DNA from 2 places in the Corynebacterium sp. 22-2729 genome. Region 2 is predicted to be linked to the other one. Evidence: predicted binding sites of a transcription regulator. Region 2 holds the regulator's gene; the other holds the start of a gene.
What was found. The regulator LexA, encoded in region 2, represses DNA repair genes until DNA is damaged. The targets are predictions, from matches to a motif close to CGAACANNTGTTCG.
Positions count from the first base shown of each region.

Region 1: ACUY2T_RS04355 (HNH endonuclease signature motif containing protein) is a predicted target of LexA. The motif match lies at 2,548-2,561, and genes of this name have one in related genera.

Region 1 covers NZ_JBRBCA010000004.1:156,930-164,984, forward strand. The annotation lists gene ACUY2T_RS04345 (glycoside hydrolase family 1 protein) at 1-121, shown strand, start outside; gene ACUY2T_RS04350 (MFS transporter) at 121-1,332, shown strand; gene ACUY2T_RS04355 (HNH endonuclease signature motif containing protein) at 1,336-2,514, opposite strand; gene ACUY2T_RS04360 (SDR family NAD(P)-dependent oxidoreductase) at 2,677-3,477, shown strand; gene ACUY2T_RS04365 (amidase family protein) at 3,446-4,537, opposite strand; gene ACUY2T_RS04370 (FAD-binding dehydrogenase) at 4,552-6,231, opposite strand; gene ACUY2T_RS04375 (class I SAM-dependent methyltransferase) at 6,317-7,549, opposite strand; gene ACUY2T_RS04380 (NAD(P)/FAD-dependent oxidoreductase) at 7,731-8,055, shown strand, end outside.
Region 2 covers NZ_JBRBCA010000010.1:62,149-70,203, forward strand. The annotation lists gene miaA (tRNA (adenosine(37)-N6)-dimethylallyltransferase MiaA) at 1-322, shown strand, start outside; gene dapF (diaminopimelate epimerase) at 338-1,204, shown strand; gene ACUY2T_RS08415 (hypothetical protein) at 1,201-1,986, opposite strand; gene hflX (GTPase HflX) at 2,055-3,500, shown strand; gene ACUY2T_RS08425 (DeoR/GlpR family DNA-binding transcription regulator) at 3,497-4,297, opposite strand; gene lexA (transcriptional repressor LexA) at 4,358-5,143, opposite strand; gene nrdR (transcriptional regulator NrdR) at 5,857-6,348, shown strand; gene hrpA (ATP-dependent RNA helicase HrpA) at 6,345-8,055, opposite strand, start outside.

The sequences.
Region 1 (8,055 bases), on a different contig from region 2:
GTTCGGTGTGGTGGATATAGAACGGCAGGTCAAACCCGCGGGGCGACTGCTGCAGGAACTGATCCGCGAGGGTGCTATTACCCCAGAAATTGATGCGAAGTTCCGGGAGGAAGGCCACTAATGTTGCAAACACTCACCGCCGCCGAACGCGAGCCGCGGCTGTTCTATTGGAAGTTCGGCATTGCTTTTTTCGGTTCAGTGTTTTCCTGGGCTGGACCGACGCAGCTTTTGTTGGGGTTGCAGATGATCCAGCTGCGCCCGGATACCAAGGAAGATTCCCTGGCTCTGATGATGATGCTGGGCGGAGCCACTGCTGTCGTTTCCAGCCTGCTGACCGGCTATATTGCAGACCGCAGCTGGTTTTGGGTGAATCGCTGGGGTAAGCGCCTGCCATGGGTGTTATTGGCGGCACCGCTGGCCACCCTGGGGTTGCTGCTGATGTCTTTTACTCCCAGCTTCTGGGTTCTGACTGGGCTGTGGTGCCTGGTGCAGGTGTTCGTTGCTTTCGTAACGAATAACCTCATGACGGTCACCGCTGATGTCGTGCCGCAGGAGAAGTTCGGCTTGGTTTCCGGAATCGTGGGCGCAACATACACATTTGGAATTGTCGGCGGAACCGCGGTTGCGACGGCTTTGCCGATTCAGCAGGCGTACTGGGCTGTCGGCGTCATTTCCCTTCTTTTCATCTTCCAATTCGCAGTCGGGCGCGGCCGCGTTGATGTACACGTCCGACCGCATAATTCGCTGTCCGTGACGGTCGGCGATGAGGGGTCGTATCGCAACTATTGGCTGGTCTTTTGCAGTCGCTTTGTCATCCACCTCGCCAACTACACGAGCCTGTTTTATCTGCTGTATTATCTGCGCGACCACATCGGCGTACCGGATCCGGATGCGGGCGTGCTGGCGCTCACCGTCTTGTATGCGGTGTTCACGATCATCACGGCGATCGTCAGCGGCAATCTTTCCGATCGCTTGGGACGGCGCAAGATTCTGGTTATCACTTCCGCTTTCGGAGTCGCCATGGCCACGGGCTTGATGACGGTCGCCAGCGGCATGGGTCTCGTGTATGTCGCGGCGGCACTGCTGGGGATTAGCTGGGGCGTGTTCAGCAGCGTGGATCAGGCCATGGTCAATGAGTCGCTGCCCAGTAAGAAGAACCGCGCGCGCGACGTATCACTCATGTCGCTCACCCAGGGAGTGAGCAACATGTTCTGCGGCGGTCTGGCCGCCCTTGCCCTAAGACATTTCGACTATCCGGGAATGTTCCTTATGTGCAGCATCATCTGCATCGTCGGTGCTGTGATGGTGCTGCCTGTGACCTCCTCAAAGTAAAAACTAGAATGGTGGTTCCTCTTCGCTGAATGTGCGCGCCACCCGCGCTTTCCGAACACCCCGTTCGGCGAAAGTCTCGCGAGCCAACGGCCCGCCGGGCACGGTCACGATCTCGTGTCCGTCTCCATGAGAAGTCCACACCTCCGTGCCATCCGCATGCAGCTCAACGTCCCAAGTGCCAGCTGTTTTCAAGCGATGATGCGTGCGACACAGCAGGTGCATGTTCGCAGTGGTCGTCGCCCCTCCATTCGCGTGGCGATGCACATGATCGACATCACAGGCGTATCCCGGAACGTCGCACCCCGGAAAGCGACAGTGCCCATCACGCCCGGTTACTGACGCCCGCAGCAGCTCCGTCGGCTGGTAGCCCTTCGTCGCGGTATAGCCGGGGGCTGCCAGGTGAGTGACCTTCGCGAGCCACTTACGGCTGGCAACGTCGCTCAACCAATGGTCTTCAGCGAATACCCCGCCGGGTTGTGGGTCGACGGCCTTATATAGGTTTAAAGTGACCTCGGTGGTGATGTTCTGTTCGAGCATCGCCAGAAAGGCCTCACCCATTGTGCAGCCGTGCTTCTTAGAGGCCGCCTTAACAGCCTTGTGCAACTCCACGCCCTTCAGCCGCGGAACGGTCAGGGTAAAGACCGTTGTTTCGCATCTGCTGCGGTCTATAAAAAGCTCAGGAGAGTTTGTATCCATGGGCGGAATGTCATCCGGCCTGCCAATGGCTGCTTTGATCTTGTTGTAAACCGCTCGTGGTGTGGGCACTTGCTGATTCGGGCGGGTGGGGCTCAACGCCTTGAGGATCTCTTCTTCCACCTCAGCCCTTTCGCCGGGCGCGACTGCCTCGACCGCTTCGGTGACCTGCTGTATGTGCCGAATCGAAAATGCTCCGCACCGGAATAGCTCGTGAATACGCGGGAAAGCCTGAAGCATCAGGCCTGCGTCAGCATAGTTGGTAGCTACCACTTTGCTAATACCGAAGCGCACCGCAATCTTGGAAACATGATCCGGAACGAGGTCGTCGAGCGTCGGAGTAGACTGCTCCACCATAGTCAAATGGGTCAGGTTCAATGACCGCGATGTGACAGTCAACGGGTCATCGGAACACGCAAGGCGGTAGTAAGGCTCGGCAGTATCGGGAGGTCTTGTGACTGTATTGGCAGTGGTGAGTGTGGTGGTCATACACATCCCCTTTTGGTGAACTAACAATAGTTTAGAACACCTGTTCTACATTAGTCAATACCTTTACCAAAAAAAATGCTAACTCTTTAGTTTAAGTAGAACGCGTTTTCTAATTAGAAAGCCAACCTTCCAGCCCGCCGACATTCATGTACAAATGAAGGTATGAGCACTTTAGACCTCTCACAGGAAACCGTCCTCATCACAGGCGCCAGCTCAGGCCTAGGCAAAGAATTCGCCTCCCAGCTGGCAGCAAAGGGCGCGAATCTCGTGCTGGTCGCACGCCGTCAGGATCGGCTGCAAAAGATTGCGGCCGAAATTAAGAGGCGTCACAAGGTCAAGGTCGAAGTTATAGCGAAGGATCTATCCGAACATGGCGTGGCCGGCGAGATTTCATGGGAGCTGTCCACGCGCGGGATCACGGTAACCTCGCTGATCAACAACGCAGGCTTCGCGAACTACGAGTCTTTTAGTGATATCCCGACAGATAGCCTGCGCGCAGAAATCGCGGTCAATGTCCACGCACTAGTGGAGCTGACTCACATGTTTCTGCCACGATTCGAAGAGCGAGGCAATGGGTTCATCCTCAATGTGTCATCCATTGCAGGGTTCCAGCCCTCCCCTGGCATGGTGGTCTATGGTGCGACGAAGGCGTTTGTGCTGTCGTTTACCGAAGGCCTATACGCTGAGCGAAAGGGCTCTGGCGTACGAATCATGGCGCTGTGCCCGGGGCCAACCGAGACGGAGTTTTTCCGAGTCGCCGGCAGTGACAGAGCCGACGGCGGGCTCAAGCGCATGAGCAGCCACGATGTCGTGACGGCGGGAATCGAAGCACTGCTGCGCAAGTCGCCGCCGCCGTCGGTAGTCGCGGGCGCGCGCAACAAGGTGCTAACAAGCATCTCGCAGCGCATGCCACGGCGCGTCATGACGGAAGCTATGGCGCGGATAATGAAGCGGCAAGGTTAAGAAGTAGCCGCTCGTCGCGTGCTACGAGCTGTACACCAACGGGCAGGCCATCTCTTCCTCTACCTGCGGGGATGTTCATCGCCGGATGCCCGGAAACGTTCCACAGCGCTGTGAAGGCAACCGAGGGCAAACTCGCGATCTGTGCCGCCAACATCCCCTTCCCGGAAAGCACACCAGCGCGCGCCGGGCGCGAGGCCACCGTTGGTGTAAGGAGCACGTCAACGTCCTCGAACACACGGTCCAGTTCCTCCCCCAGCTCGTCGGAGAACTTCTCCGCCCAACGCAGCACCGGCCCCTGTGCCCATGCACCTGCCAGGTGGGTAACCTTGTGGCGCCCCTCGATGCGGTCGGGATACTCCAGCCCGGCGATCTCCTCCCGAATCCCCGCGAAAAACTGCGTGACGAAAGCCGCCGTCGGATCCTTGTGCCGCAGCGCATAGTCGCTCACGGTGTGTCCCAGCCCTCGCAGCTGATCGGCAACACGGCGTACTGCCCGGACATGGTCGCGGTGTGGTGGGGTCAGTGGCGTTGCCGGTTGGAGGTTTACGCCAATCCTTAATGACGCCACCTCAGATTCGGTGGCTTCGGAGCCAGATAGGGCGTCAAAAAGAAGGGCGCAGTCGCGTGCAGTACGGGCGATGGGGCCAGCAGTGCCGAGGCGGCACCACAGTTCACCGGGGAGAGTACCGCGGGCGGGTTTGAGGCCAAAGAGACCGCAATGGGCCGAGGGGATGCGGATAGAACCGCCGCCGTCGCCACCAACGGCGAAGGGCACCAATCCAGCGGCAACGGCCGCCGCGGAGCCTCCGGAAGAGCCGCCTGGGGTGAAGCGTGGGTTGTGCGGGTTGCGGGTGATACCGCGAGCCTCCGACTCGGTGAAAGGGAAAGCGCCAAAGGCAGGCATAGTGGTTTTGCCCAGGATGATCGCACCGCTGGCACGGAGTCGGCGGACGATCTCGTCGTCGGAGGCCGCGGGCGTGGGGTTGGCATTGGTGCCGTAGGTCGTGGGCACCCCGCGGACATCAACTTCTTCCTTGATGAGCACCGGCACGCCATGCAGCGGTGCGCCACTGACTAGAGCTCAGCAATGGTCGCCTTCAGGTTCTCGCCAACACGCTTGCCGGAGTGGATGCAGCCTCCGAGGAAGGTGCCTTCAAGGGCATTCTTGCCATGCATACCGCCGCCACCGAAACCGGCGACCTCGCCTGCGGCATAGAGGCCAGGCAGCACCGATCCATCAGAGCGCAAGCACCGTCCGGAAAGATCGGTCTCGATGCCACCGAGGGTCTTGCGGGTCAGGATGTGCAGCTTGACGGCGATAAGCGGCCCCTTCGACTCGTCGAGTAGGCGGTGCGGCGCGGCACAGCGGACAATCTTGTCGCCGAGGTACCCGCGGGCAGTGCGGATGTAGTTGATTTGCGCATCCTTGCTGAAGTTATTGTCGATCTGCGAGTCACGATCTTCGATGATGCGGCGCAGATCGTGTACGTCAAGGGCGGGTGCATCGTCATCGGCGATGGCGTTCATACCCTCAACCAGGGAACCGAGATCGTCGGCGACCACCCAGTCCTCGCCATGGTCCATAAAGGCCTTGACCGCGGGGTGCGTGCCGGGGCCTACCTTGGACAGCAGGTTCTTGACCTTCTTGATGGTCAGATCTGGGTTCTGCTCGGAGCCGGAGAAAATGAATTCCTTGTCGGCGATCGTCTTGTTGAGGATGAACCAAGAGTAGCTGTGGCCCGTGGTGCCGATGTGCTTCATGGTGGAGATTGTGTCGCCACCTGGGATGAGGTTAGAGGGGAATCGCTTGCCGGTCGCATCAATCCACAGCGAGGACGGGCCAGGGATGATGCGAATGCCATGGCCAGGCCAGATGGAGTTCCAGTTCTTCATTCCCTCGGTATACGCCCACATACGGTCGGTGTTCACCAGGTTCGCACCGGCATTATTGGAGATTTGGATCATGCGGCCGTCTACGTGGGCGGGCACGCCGGTAACCATGTCATTCGGCACCGGCCCCCACTGGTCGGTCGGCCAAGCGCGGCGTACGAGATCCAGGTTGCCGCCGATTCCTCCGGAGGTCACGACCACCGCACGTGCGCGCAGCTCAAATTCGCCAACGGTGTTTCTCGATGACGCCACGCCGCGGTCCAAATCGCTCGGTTCCAGCACGCTGCCGCGCACGCCGACGACGGCGTCATTTTCTAGGATGAGTTCGTCGACCTGGTGGCGGAAGCGGAACTCGACTTTGCCCTCAGCCTCGGCGGCTTCAATGGGCTCGCGGAAAACGCGAACGACCTCAGGGCCAGTACCCCAGGTGAGGTGGAAACGCGGTACGGAGTTACCGTGGCCGCTTGCGTCGCCGGAGCCGCGCTCGGCCCAACCGACGGTGGGAAGAACGTTGAGACCGAGAGCCTTGAGGTAGTCGCGCTTTTCCGTCGCGGCGAAGCGGACATATTCCCTACCCCAACGGCGGGGCCAGTAGTCGTTGTTGGAATCGTCGTACTGCGCTGAGTTCTCCCAGTCGCGCCAGGCCAGCTCCTCGGAGTCCTTTACGCCCATCAGCTTCTGTTCCGGGCTGCCCACGTAGAACAGGCCACCCAGCGACCAAAAAGCTTGTCCGCCCAGGTTGTTACGGTTTTCCTGATCCAGGATCAGGACCTTCAGCCCCGACTTCTGCGCCTCATAGGCAGCGACAAGGCCGGCTAGACCGGCGCCGACGATGATGACATCGGGGTTGGTGGGAGTAGTCACAGGAGGGATCCTCTCGAAGGTCAAACACGAATAGTTATTACTACGCTAAAACTATCCGGTGATCTCCGGAGGGAAAATCGGAAAACTACTTCGGCGCGAAAACAAATTGGACGCAGCCGATATCCCCCGTGATTGCCAGAGCCTCATGCAGCGCCAGCTGGTAATCCCAGAGCCTGCGGAAGACTGGGTCGAAGCCCGCTGCGGCGGCTTGGCGTTCGCGGGAGAGGAAGTTCGCGCGCCACAGTGGCAAGGTCGCACGTAGGTGGCCGCTCAGGTTGTTCTCTGCGACAACGGCAAGTTGAGTGTGCTCTGCGGTAACTTCGCGCACTTGCTGGGCTGTGGGGTACTCCAGTGCAGGCCATACGTATGCGCGCATGACGTCTAGGGATTCCTTGGCAGTCTCGCGCAGCTCGTCGGTGGCGACGATTGACTGGATTACTGCCAGACCATCGTCGGACAGCATGCGATCCACTGCCTTCAGGTAGTGGCTGAGGCCACCCAGCCCCAAAGTCTCCATGCGCTCAACAGAGAAAATGGCCTCGTAGCGTCCCGACCATTGTCGGGGGGAAGGTACTGGACCGGCGATAACCTCCACATTCACCGCACCCCCTACCCCGGCGGCCCGCACACGGGCATGCACAGCATCGGCGTGGTCTTCGTCGCTGGTCAGCACATCCACACGTGCGCCGCGCTGAGCGGCCTGTACTGCCAGTTGGCCTCCGGAGGACGGCATTTCCAATACGCGGTCGCCTGGGCCGACCTCGGCCTCGTCGAGCATGGTCGTGATACGACGCCGCTGGGCGTCGTCGAGATCCCGGCGATCTACATCATCGGGGTCGCCGAACCAGGTGAAATCGATCCCGTGGTCGTGGGCGCTTGTACGCGAGGCGCTGCTGAACTGCGCTGCACCAGTGGCCCGGGTAGCGCCCGCATAAAGCTCAACGAGCGCCTCGGGCAATTCGCCCGGTACGGGACCGCGGCGCCTGGGCGTGCGGCGAGCGAGGAACTCTCCCATTTTGCCCTCGAAGGGTCTATCCAGAAGCGCCCCCAGCACCTCCGGGAGAGGCTCAGCCGTCCATTCGCCGGCCATGTAGCCCTCCGCTAGACCGAGCCACCCCTCCGCAACCATTCGATCGATCACCTGGCCGTCTCGAACGACCATGTGCGGCACCGTGCCGGCGTCCAGAGAAATACCATGAGAGGAAAGCAGCGCTTCCAAGCGCGAGGTAACAGCCTCGGCGCGGCGGCCCATAAAGCGTGCCTGTGGAGTGGCCACGAGGTGCGGCCAGCGCTCCTCATCGATGTACGGAGACGTCATCCTGCCTTCCTTTAACACTGCAACTCCCCCCGAAGTTACTAGGAAAACAACTTCTTGCTCTCGAGGCGCAACCGAAATGGGTTGAACTTTTTCTTAACCCGGGGGCTCTCGGTGTGAAGGCCAAGCCTGAACCAATTAAGATGGTGCCGGATAACAACCATATTTGAGGAGAAGCAACTACATGACCAGCGCATCTAACCGCCACCACGTCGTAATCATCGGCGCGGGCTTCGGCGGCCTCTTTGCGGCTAAGAAGTTTAAGAACGAAAACGTCAAGGTCACCATCGTCGACCGGACGAATCACCACCTGTTCCAGCCGCTGCTTTACCAGGTTGCGACCGGCATCCTCTCCGAAGGCGAGATCGCGCCCTCCATTCGTCAGATCCTGGCTGACCAGGACAATGTCCGTGTGGTCAAGGGCGAGGTTCGCAACGTCGACATCAACGAGCAGACCGTTACCGCCGATCTGGGTGGCATGGATGCCGTGTTGAAGTACGATTCCCTGA
Region 2 (8,055 bases):
TGAATGGCTTAATCCCCGCATCGAAATGCGCGTGCGCCAGATGTTTGACCACGGGCTGGTGGAAGAGGTTCGATCGCTGGTCGGCGAGGGGCTGATTCGCGAGTCCACAGCCGGACAGGCTATCGGCTATGCCCAGGTGTTGGACTACTTCTCCGGCGAGCTCACCTTAGAGGAGGCCATCGAGCGAACCATCACTGGCACCCGGCGCTATGCTCGACGGCAGCGTTCCTGGTTCCGTAGGGATCAAAGAATTTTTTGGATTGACGCCTTTTCTCCCGACCCCGTCCGCGAAGCCACCGAGGCATTGGGAATGAGCAGCTAATAAGGAGTGTTCTGCATGATCGACTTTTTTAAAGCCCACGGCACGGAAAACGACTTCGTTGTCCTCATGGATGAGTCCGTCGAGGTGGATCTCACGGAGAATCGTGTTCGACAGCTCGCCGATCGGCGAGCCGGAATTGGCGGTGATGGGGTGATCCGCATAGCCACTGGAGACGCGCTCATTGGTGCGGGTGTGCTGGATGCACTTCCGGAGGGTGTAAAAGGCGAGGAATGGTTTATGGATTATCGCAACGCCGACGGTTCCCTGGCCGAGATGTGCGGTAATGGAGTGCGAGTCTTTGCCCATGTGCTGTGCTCTCAGGGAAAGGTACAGGCCGGTGAGCAGTTCGGTATTGGCACTCGCGCCGGCCGCAAGCTCGTAGAGGTGCATGAAGTTAGCGGCGAAAAACAGGAACACGCCATTGTGAGCGTGGAGATGGGCTCCCCGGAGGTATTGGGTGTGTCCACCGCGCAGGTAGGCGACGTGAAGGTTGCGGGACTCGGAGTGGATATGGGCAATCCACACCTAGCCGCTGTGGTGCCGAACCTGACCGCGCAGAAGCTTAGAGAGCTGCCGATCGAACAGCGAGTGCAGTTCGACCCAGAGTTCTTCCCGAACGGCGTGAACCTAGAGGTGCTCACTCCGCTGGACGATGCGGGAGCAGTGCACATGCGCGTTCATGAACGAGGGGTAGGAGAGACTCGCTCGTGCGGAACCGGAACTGTCGCTGCCGCTGTGGCTGCCCTTGCCGACGCCGAACGGGCCACCGGTACCGTGATCGTGCACGTTCCAGGCGGTGAAGTGCAGGTAGAGATCTCCGCGGAAGGATCCGTGCTCCGCGGCCCTGCGGCGATCGTGGCTTGGGGCCAGACGATCCTTTAGTGGCCTCCGCAGCCACAGCTGCCGGAGCCACAGGCTCCGCCACACCCGGCGGCATCGACTGTGCTGGCGGTGAACTGCACGGTACCTGAGACGATCAGCGGTGACGTGGCGCTAGCGGGGTTTATGTCCTTACCTACGGCATCTGCTGGTAGCACGACGGTGAACTCAAAAGGCGAGCTTACAGTCGCAGTCCAGAACTCTTGCCTGGTCAACGCATTGACCTTCTTGACCCATTGGGAAGCTTCAACAGCAATCTCCGCCGTTGCGTGAGGAGGCGTAGCCGGAGAATTGATGTCTTTGAGGCCGCTTGAATCGACCACGCCGACCTTGAGGCCGCCGTCCTTGGCGAACTCCGTGGAATCCGCGTAGACCCGGACGGAGCTGGCCAAAGCCCCAATCTGGAACTGGTGGTACTCCAACGAAGGGGCGTCCACAAGTAACGGGCCCTGAGCGATCGTTGCTGTAAGGGAAGAGATAGTGGGAGCTTGCTGCCCAGCGATCTGCAACATCGGACTGTCGTCAACCACATCGAGTACTCCGATGATGTCATTCAGCATCGAGAGGTGAGCAGTGGTGGCAGCCCCGCCGGAGTAGCTGGCGAAGGAGCCGAAGGGCTCGACGGCCAGGACGACCATGCGGGCGCCTGAGGGGTCATCGAACTGCAGAACCTGGCCGCCGCGAACCTCGCCTGATACACCGAGGCTGCCGGAGCCGTAGGCGGCCTCCAGCGCTTCTTGCCACTTCGGGAAATCCATGCCAATGCTGCGAAGTTCAGGAATCATGCAAACCACTCTAGTCCGCTGCACCAAATTTCCTATTTAGTGCCCCTGACAGGTAAAAATAGTCCTTAATGACGGAACAGACCGAACACACTACACACTCCTTCGCCCCTATACCTGACCCCACAGTCGGCGAGCTCGATCTCGAAGCACGCTCTAGCCTGCGGCGGCTTTCCCGCGGCGTAAGCACCTACACCGACGAGCAATCGGACGGCTACGACGTTGAGTACCGAAAGCTCAGACTGGAGAAAGTCGTGCTGGTCGGCGTGTGGACCTCTGGCACGATTGCGCAGGTGGAAGCGAACCTAGAGGAGTTGCGCGCACTGGCGGAAACAGCGGGCTCCGAGGTGACGGAGATGCTGTACCAGCGGCGCGACAAGCCGGATTCTGGCACCTATATCGGGCGCGGCAAGGTCGAGGAACTGAAGGCTGTCGTATTGGAGACCGGCGCTGATACCGTCGTCTGCGATGGTGAGTTGAGCCCCGGCCAAATGATCGCGCTGGAAAAGGCGCTCGACGTCAAGGTTATTGACCGTACCATGTTGATCCTCGATATCTTCGCCCAGCACGCGAAGTCCAAAGAGGGCAAGGCACAGGTAGCGCTTGCGCAAATGGAGTACCTCATTACGCGCGTTCGTGGTTGGGGCGGTGCGCTTTCCCGCCAGGCCGGTGGACGCGCTGGCTCCAATGGCGGTGTAGGTCTGCGCGGTCCCGGTGAGACGAAGATCGAAGCCGACCGTCGCCGCCTGCGCTCCGAGATGGCGAAGCTGCGCAAAGAAATTGCTGCAATGAAAACCTCTCGAGAGGTAAAGCGCGAGCGACGCGATGCTTCTGCGATTCCGCAGATCGCGATCGCCGGGTACACCAATGCTGGTAAGTCTTCGCTCATCAACGCATTGACGGGTGCGGGAGTACTGGTAGAAGACGCACTATTTGCCACCCTGGATCCGACCACCAGGCGGGCAAACCTGGCTGATGGTCGGTCCGTGGTTTTTAGCGACACGGTTGGATTCGTGCGTCACCTCCCCACGCAGTTGGTTGAAGCTTTCCGCTCGACCTTGGAGGAGGTTCTGGCAGCCGACGTGGTTTTGCACGTTGTGGATGGTTCCGATCCTTTCCCACTGGAGCAGATCAAGGCTGTGAACACAGTGATCGGCGGGATCGTCGAGGAATCCGGACAGGAGGCGCCACCGGAAATTCTGGTGGTGAACAAGATCGATACCGCGGACCCACTGGTGCTCGCCGAACTACGTCACCGAGTGCCGGATGCCGTCTTTGTGTCGGCGAAAACAGGTGAAGGGATTGCCGAGCTGGAGGCTCAGCTGGAGTTGTTCCTGAATTCCCTGGATTCCCATGTCACGTTGCACGTGCCTTTTGACCGCGGCGATATCGTGGCCAAAGTCCACGAACTGGGAACGGTAATTGCAGAGGACTATGACGCAGAGGGAACGAAACTAGAGGTTCGTTTGCCGAATGTAGTGGCAGGGGAGTTGCAGGAGTTCAGAGCCGCAGACTAGCTGCCAAAGCTGACGTCGATACCGAGATTGCGCAGCTCGGAAACGTAGGGCTGCGGGGCGTCCTCGTCGGTCACGACGGCACTGATGTCCTGGATAGTTGCGAAGCTCACCAGATAGTCCAGGCCAAACTTCGTGGAATCGCACAGAGCGACTACGCGGTCGGAGTTTGCCACCATAGAGCGCTTGATTGCTCCTTCTTGGGCATCGGGAGTGGATAGCCCATGATCGATAGTAAGGGCATTGGTTCCAATGAATGCAACATCGGCATGGAGGACGCCGAGGGCGCGGGTGGCAAGGTCGCCAACGACGGCCTGAGACAGGGCGCGGACGTGCCCACCGATTAGTTGGACATCGCAACGGGGGGATTCCGCCAATGTGGTGGCAATAAAGAAAGAGTTCGTGACGATATTGAGCTTCGGTGCCATCAGCTTGGGATCGTTTGTGGCATTGGCTTCGGCGATGGCCTCGGCAAAGACGCCCGTGGTGGTACCTGCATCGATGAAGATGGTGCTGCCTGTTTCCGGAAGGAGCTTTACTGCAGCTTGGGCGATTGACCGCTTGGCTCCGAGAGATGCCTTTGAACGTGTGGCAAGAGTGGTGAAGTCTGTACGGAAATCCTGCGCCGGAACCGCTCCGCCGTGGATGCGGAAGAGCTCACCGCCGTCAGAGAGAATCGCGAGGTCGCGGCGAATTGTTTCCGCGGTGACGCCGAACTTCTCCGCCAGTTCATTCACAGTAACCCTGCCGTGAATGGCGGTGAGGGAGGCTATTTGACGGCGCCGTTCTGCTGATTCCATAGGCGCTACTTTAGTGCCAAGCGGGTCGGAGACGGCGGCGTCAGAACCAATAGGGGGGAGTTAAATCTTGCGCAGAACCGCTGCGACCTTACCTAGGATGGTTGCTTCCTCGGCAGGGATAGGTTCGAACAGGGGGTTGTGGGGGATAAGCCACAGTCCGTCGGCATCCTTTTGGAACTCCTTTACGGTGGCCTCACCGTCGATCATGGCGGCGACAAAATCGCCGAACTCGGCGACGGCCTGGGAGCGAACCACGACCCAGTCTCCGTTGAAGATGCCGGCATCATGCATAGACTCGCCCACGACCTGCAACAAGAAGAGCTCTCCGTTACCTACCAACTCCTGTGGTAGTGGGAAGTGAGCCTCAACATTTTGCTCTGCAAGGATCGGGGCGCCAGCGGCGATCTGCCCCACAACCGGGACGTAGGTGGCCTCTGGCATGAGCTCTCCCTCGTCGGAAGTCGGGGGCGGAGTAGCTGCTTGCGGCGTGGGTTTAGTCTGGGCCGGGAGTTGCACGCCGTCGAAGGAGCGCACATCAACCGCGCGAGGTCGCTTGCCATCGCGGCGTAGATGTCCGCGCTTCTCCAGCTGGGTGAGATGATAAGAAACCGATGACGTCGAGTGCAGTCCTACAGCATCGGCAATTTCGCGAATACTTGGCGGGTAACCGCGGATGACCGTCGAATCGCGAATGACTTCGAGAATGCGGCGCTGGCGAGTGCTTAGGGCTGGCTTCTTGCCGTCCTTCTGAGCTTGCTTCTCCGCACGCTTGTCAGCCTCGGACTTCGGAGGACGCCCAAGCTTAGGGCGAGGGGAAGGGCTTTCGGTGGGTTGGTCGGTGGACACGGTTATACCTCATTCCGGCGGGGTCTCTTTATCGGTATTTCGCGATCTGCATCCACACTACCCGAAATAGAACGCATTTCTAGTATATGTGTTCGAAAAAGTTTAGATTTGTCTAGACATGTTCGAACATGCGTGCTAAATTTTGTGCTGTGTTCGAGATTCGAACAGATGATCTAGAAACCAGAATTTTTGAAGTTCCCTGTCGGGCGTGAATGGTTCACTAGGGCAACAGCCAAGGGAATAAGACGTAGGCGCTAAGGCGCTTTGCTGATTGGCCTTACGTCGCATTGTAAAGGAGTAGCCACATGACCACCTCGATCATTCGTCCCGCAACTACTGTCCAGTCTGCATCGCATGTCCGTGTGCTTCCTGATGATCGGGTTGCGCCACTTCGTAGGCCTCAAGTTCTTAAGCCTAATTGGGAAGCACTGGATTCTAGGGGTAATTCGAACACCTTTGGGTATTCTTCTGCACCTGTTGCGCGTTCGATTCCGCGCCGCAAGATGGATCGCATCTCCGGCGCAAACGAATGCCTGTTCGACAATCAAATGGGATGGGTAGATAGAGTTCGCGCACGAACGGAGCGAATCATTCACTCGCCTGGTGGAACCGCGGTCTCCCTTGGAGTGATGTCCACGCTGCTTGGGTTTGCGCCTCTTCTCATCCCATAGTTCAGCTTCTGTGTCGGGGGAGGGGCGACTAAGCTGAGAAGGGTGTTGTGCCCCTCCTGTAGCTCAGATTCATCCCGCGTTGTTGATTCGCGATCCATTGAGATGGGTGTTTCTATCCGACGTCGTCGCGAATGCAGTCAATGCCAGACCCGCTTCACCACTATTGAAAGGTCTGTTCTGTTGGTAGTGAAGCGCAATGGAGTGACCGAGGAATTCAGTAGAGAAAAAGTTATCAAGGGCGTGCGTCGGGCATGTCAGGGGCGCGACGTCTCCGACGACGCATTAAAGCGTCTGGCACACGAAGTGGAACAAGCCGTTCGAGTGACACATGGCTCCCAAGTACCCGCAAACCAGATCGGCCTGGCGATCTTGGATCCACTCCGAACCTTGGACGAGGTGGCTTATCTGCGTTTCGCCTCCGTGTATAAGTCTTTTAATTGTGCCGAAGACTTCGAGCAGGAAATCGAATCGCTGCGTGCCCACCGCCAGTCTCTAGCCCAGCATCCTGAAGAGTCTGAAGGCGACGACAGCTAACGGATCTTCTCCAATTTCTTACGGATACGCTGCAGGGATACCGAATGCGCTGTGCCTAGGTTCTGCGCAAAGAGGCTGACTCGAAACTCCTCGATCATCCAGCGCACCTCCTTGATCTGTGGGGAGACAGCCCTCGCCGTTGGGAGCCGCTTCTTCGTCTTTTCCAAGAGATCAAAAGCCTCTTGAACCTCTTCGTCCAGATCCTCTTCCTTGTCTGGATCCGTCTTCATCATTTCCAATCGGGCGCGCATGGCCTCTACATAGCGCGGAACGTGGCGCATGTGCTCAATGCCATTGCGGGCGATGGCATGCTTGCCCAGGAAGAAATCGAGTTGCTTACGCATATCTTCAATGGCATCTCCCGACCAGCCCTTCAGTTCCGCTGACATGTCCGCAACGGCCAGCACAGCGGGTGCGAGGGCTACTACGTATTGCCGCACGCGTCCGGGTCCCTGAGAGCGAGCTACACCCACCACCTCTTCGCACTTTTCTGGGTCGCGCACCACCGGCCCCAGCTTCATAAGCATGTCTCGGCAGGCCAGAGCCACCACATCGCTGACTAGCCCATCGACGCCCCCGTCGATCTGCTCCATAGCCACACGTTGACGTAGCGGCAAGCCCTTGATCATTTGCTTTGGGGATATCGTACAAGCGTTGACCATCATGTTCAGCACGGTCGTAAACTGCTGCCCATCCGCAGCTTGCTTGGTGGGGAAGGCTTTCAACGTCACGCCACTGTGTGAAGCGACGATAGCGGGATAGGTGTGCAGAGTTTGCCCGTCGACCACCGTTTCCACTGTCTCGGGAAGCACTCCGATGCCGTCTACTGTCCATGCCTCGGCGGTAGCCAGCACACCGCTCGACGTGCCGCCACGCTTCTTTTGTCGCTGAGGTGAATGCTGTGCAGCATCGCTGGGAGCTGCAGGCTTCGTCCGAGCTGCCGCCTGAGCAATCGCAGAAGTGACCTGGCCAGAAAGTTTGTTCTGGAGATATTGCAGGTCACGAGACTTCTCGATCACCTTTCCCCGCCGGTCAATGGCGGCAAATTGCATACGCAAGTGCTCCGGGACTCGGTTCCAATCGAAGTCCTGAGCCGTGATGCCCCGGCCTCCTAATTCGCGTAAAGCCTCTGCAAGTGCAAAACCAAACTCGCCGTCGAAGGGAACCATCTTCTTAAGGGCAGCGGCAGCAAAATTGCTGGCTGGCACGACGCTGGTGCGCAGTGGCTTCGGCAAGGAGCGGATCAGTGCGACCGCGAGTTCCTCACGCATACCGGCGACCAGCCAGCGTGTTTCGGGTTCGGAGACATTCGCCAGCAGCGGCAGGGGTACGCGCATGGTTATTCCATCGTCGGGGTCTCCCGGCAAGAACACATAGGATAGCTCGAACTCCAAGCTGCCCTGGCGCCACGCATCAGGGAACTCGTCGGCGGCCTTGGCAGCCTCTTGCGAGTCGATTAGCGCCTCAAGGGTGAAGTCCAACTGGTGTGGATCCTTGTGGCGAGCTTTCTTCCACCAAGAATCGAAATGTCGAGAGGAGACGATCTTCTCGGGCAAGCGGGCGTCATAAAAATCAAAAAGAGCTTGATCGTCGACAACGATATCGCGACGACGAGCCTTATCCTCCAGATCAGTAGCTTCGGCCAGCAGATTTTGGTTGTGGGAGAAAAAGTGGTGGCGAGTCTTCCAATCTCCCTCCACGAGGGCA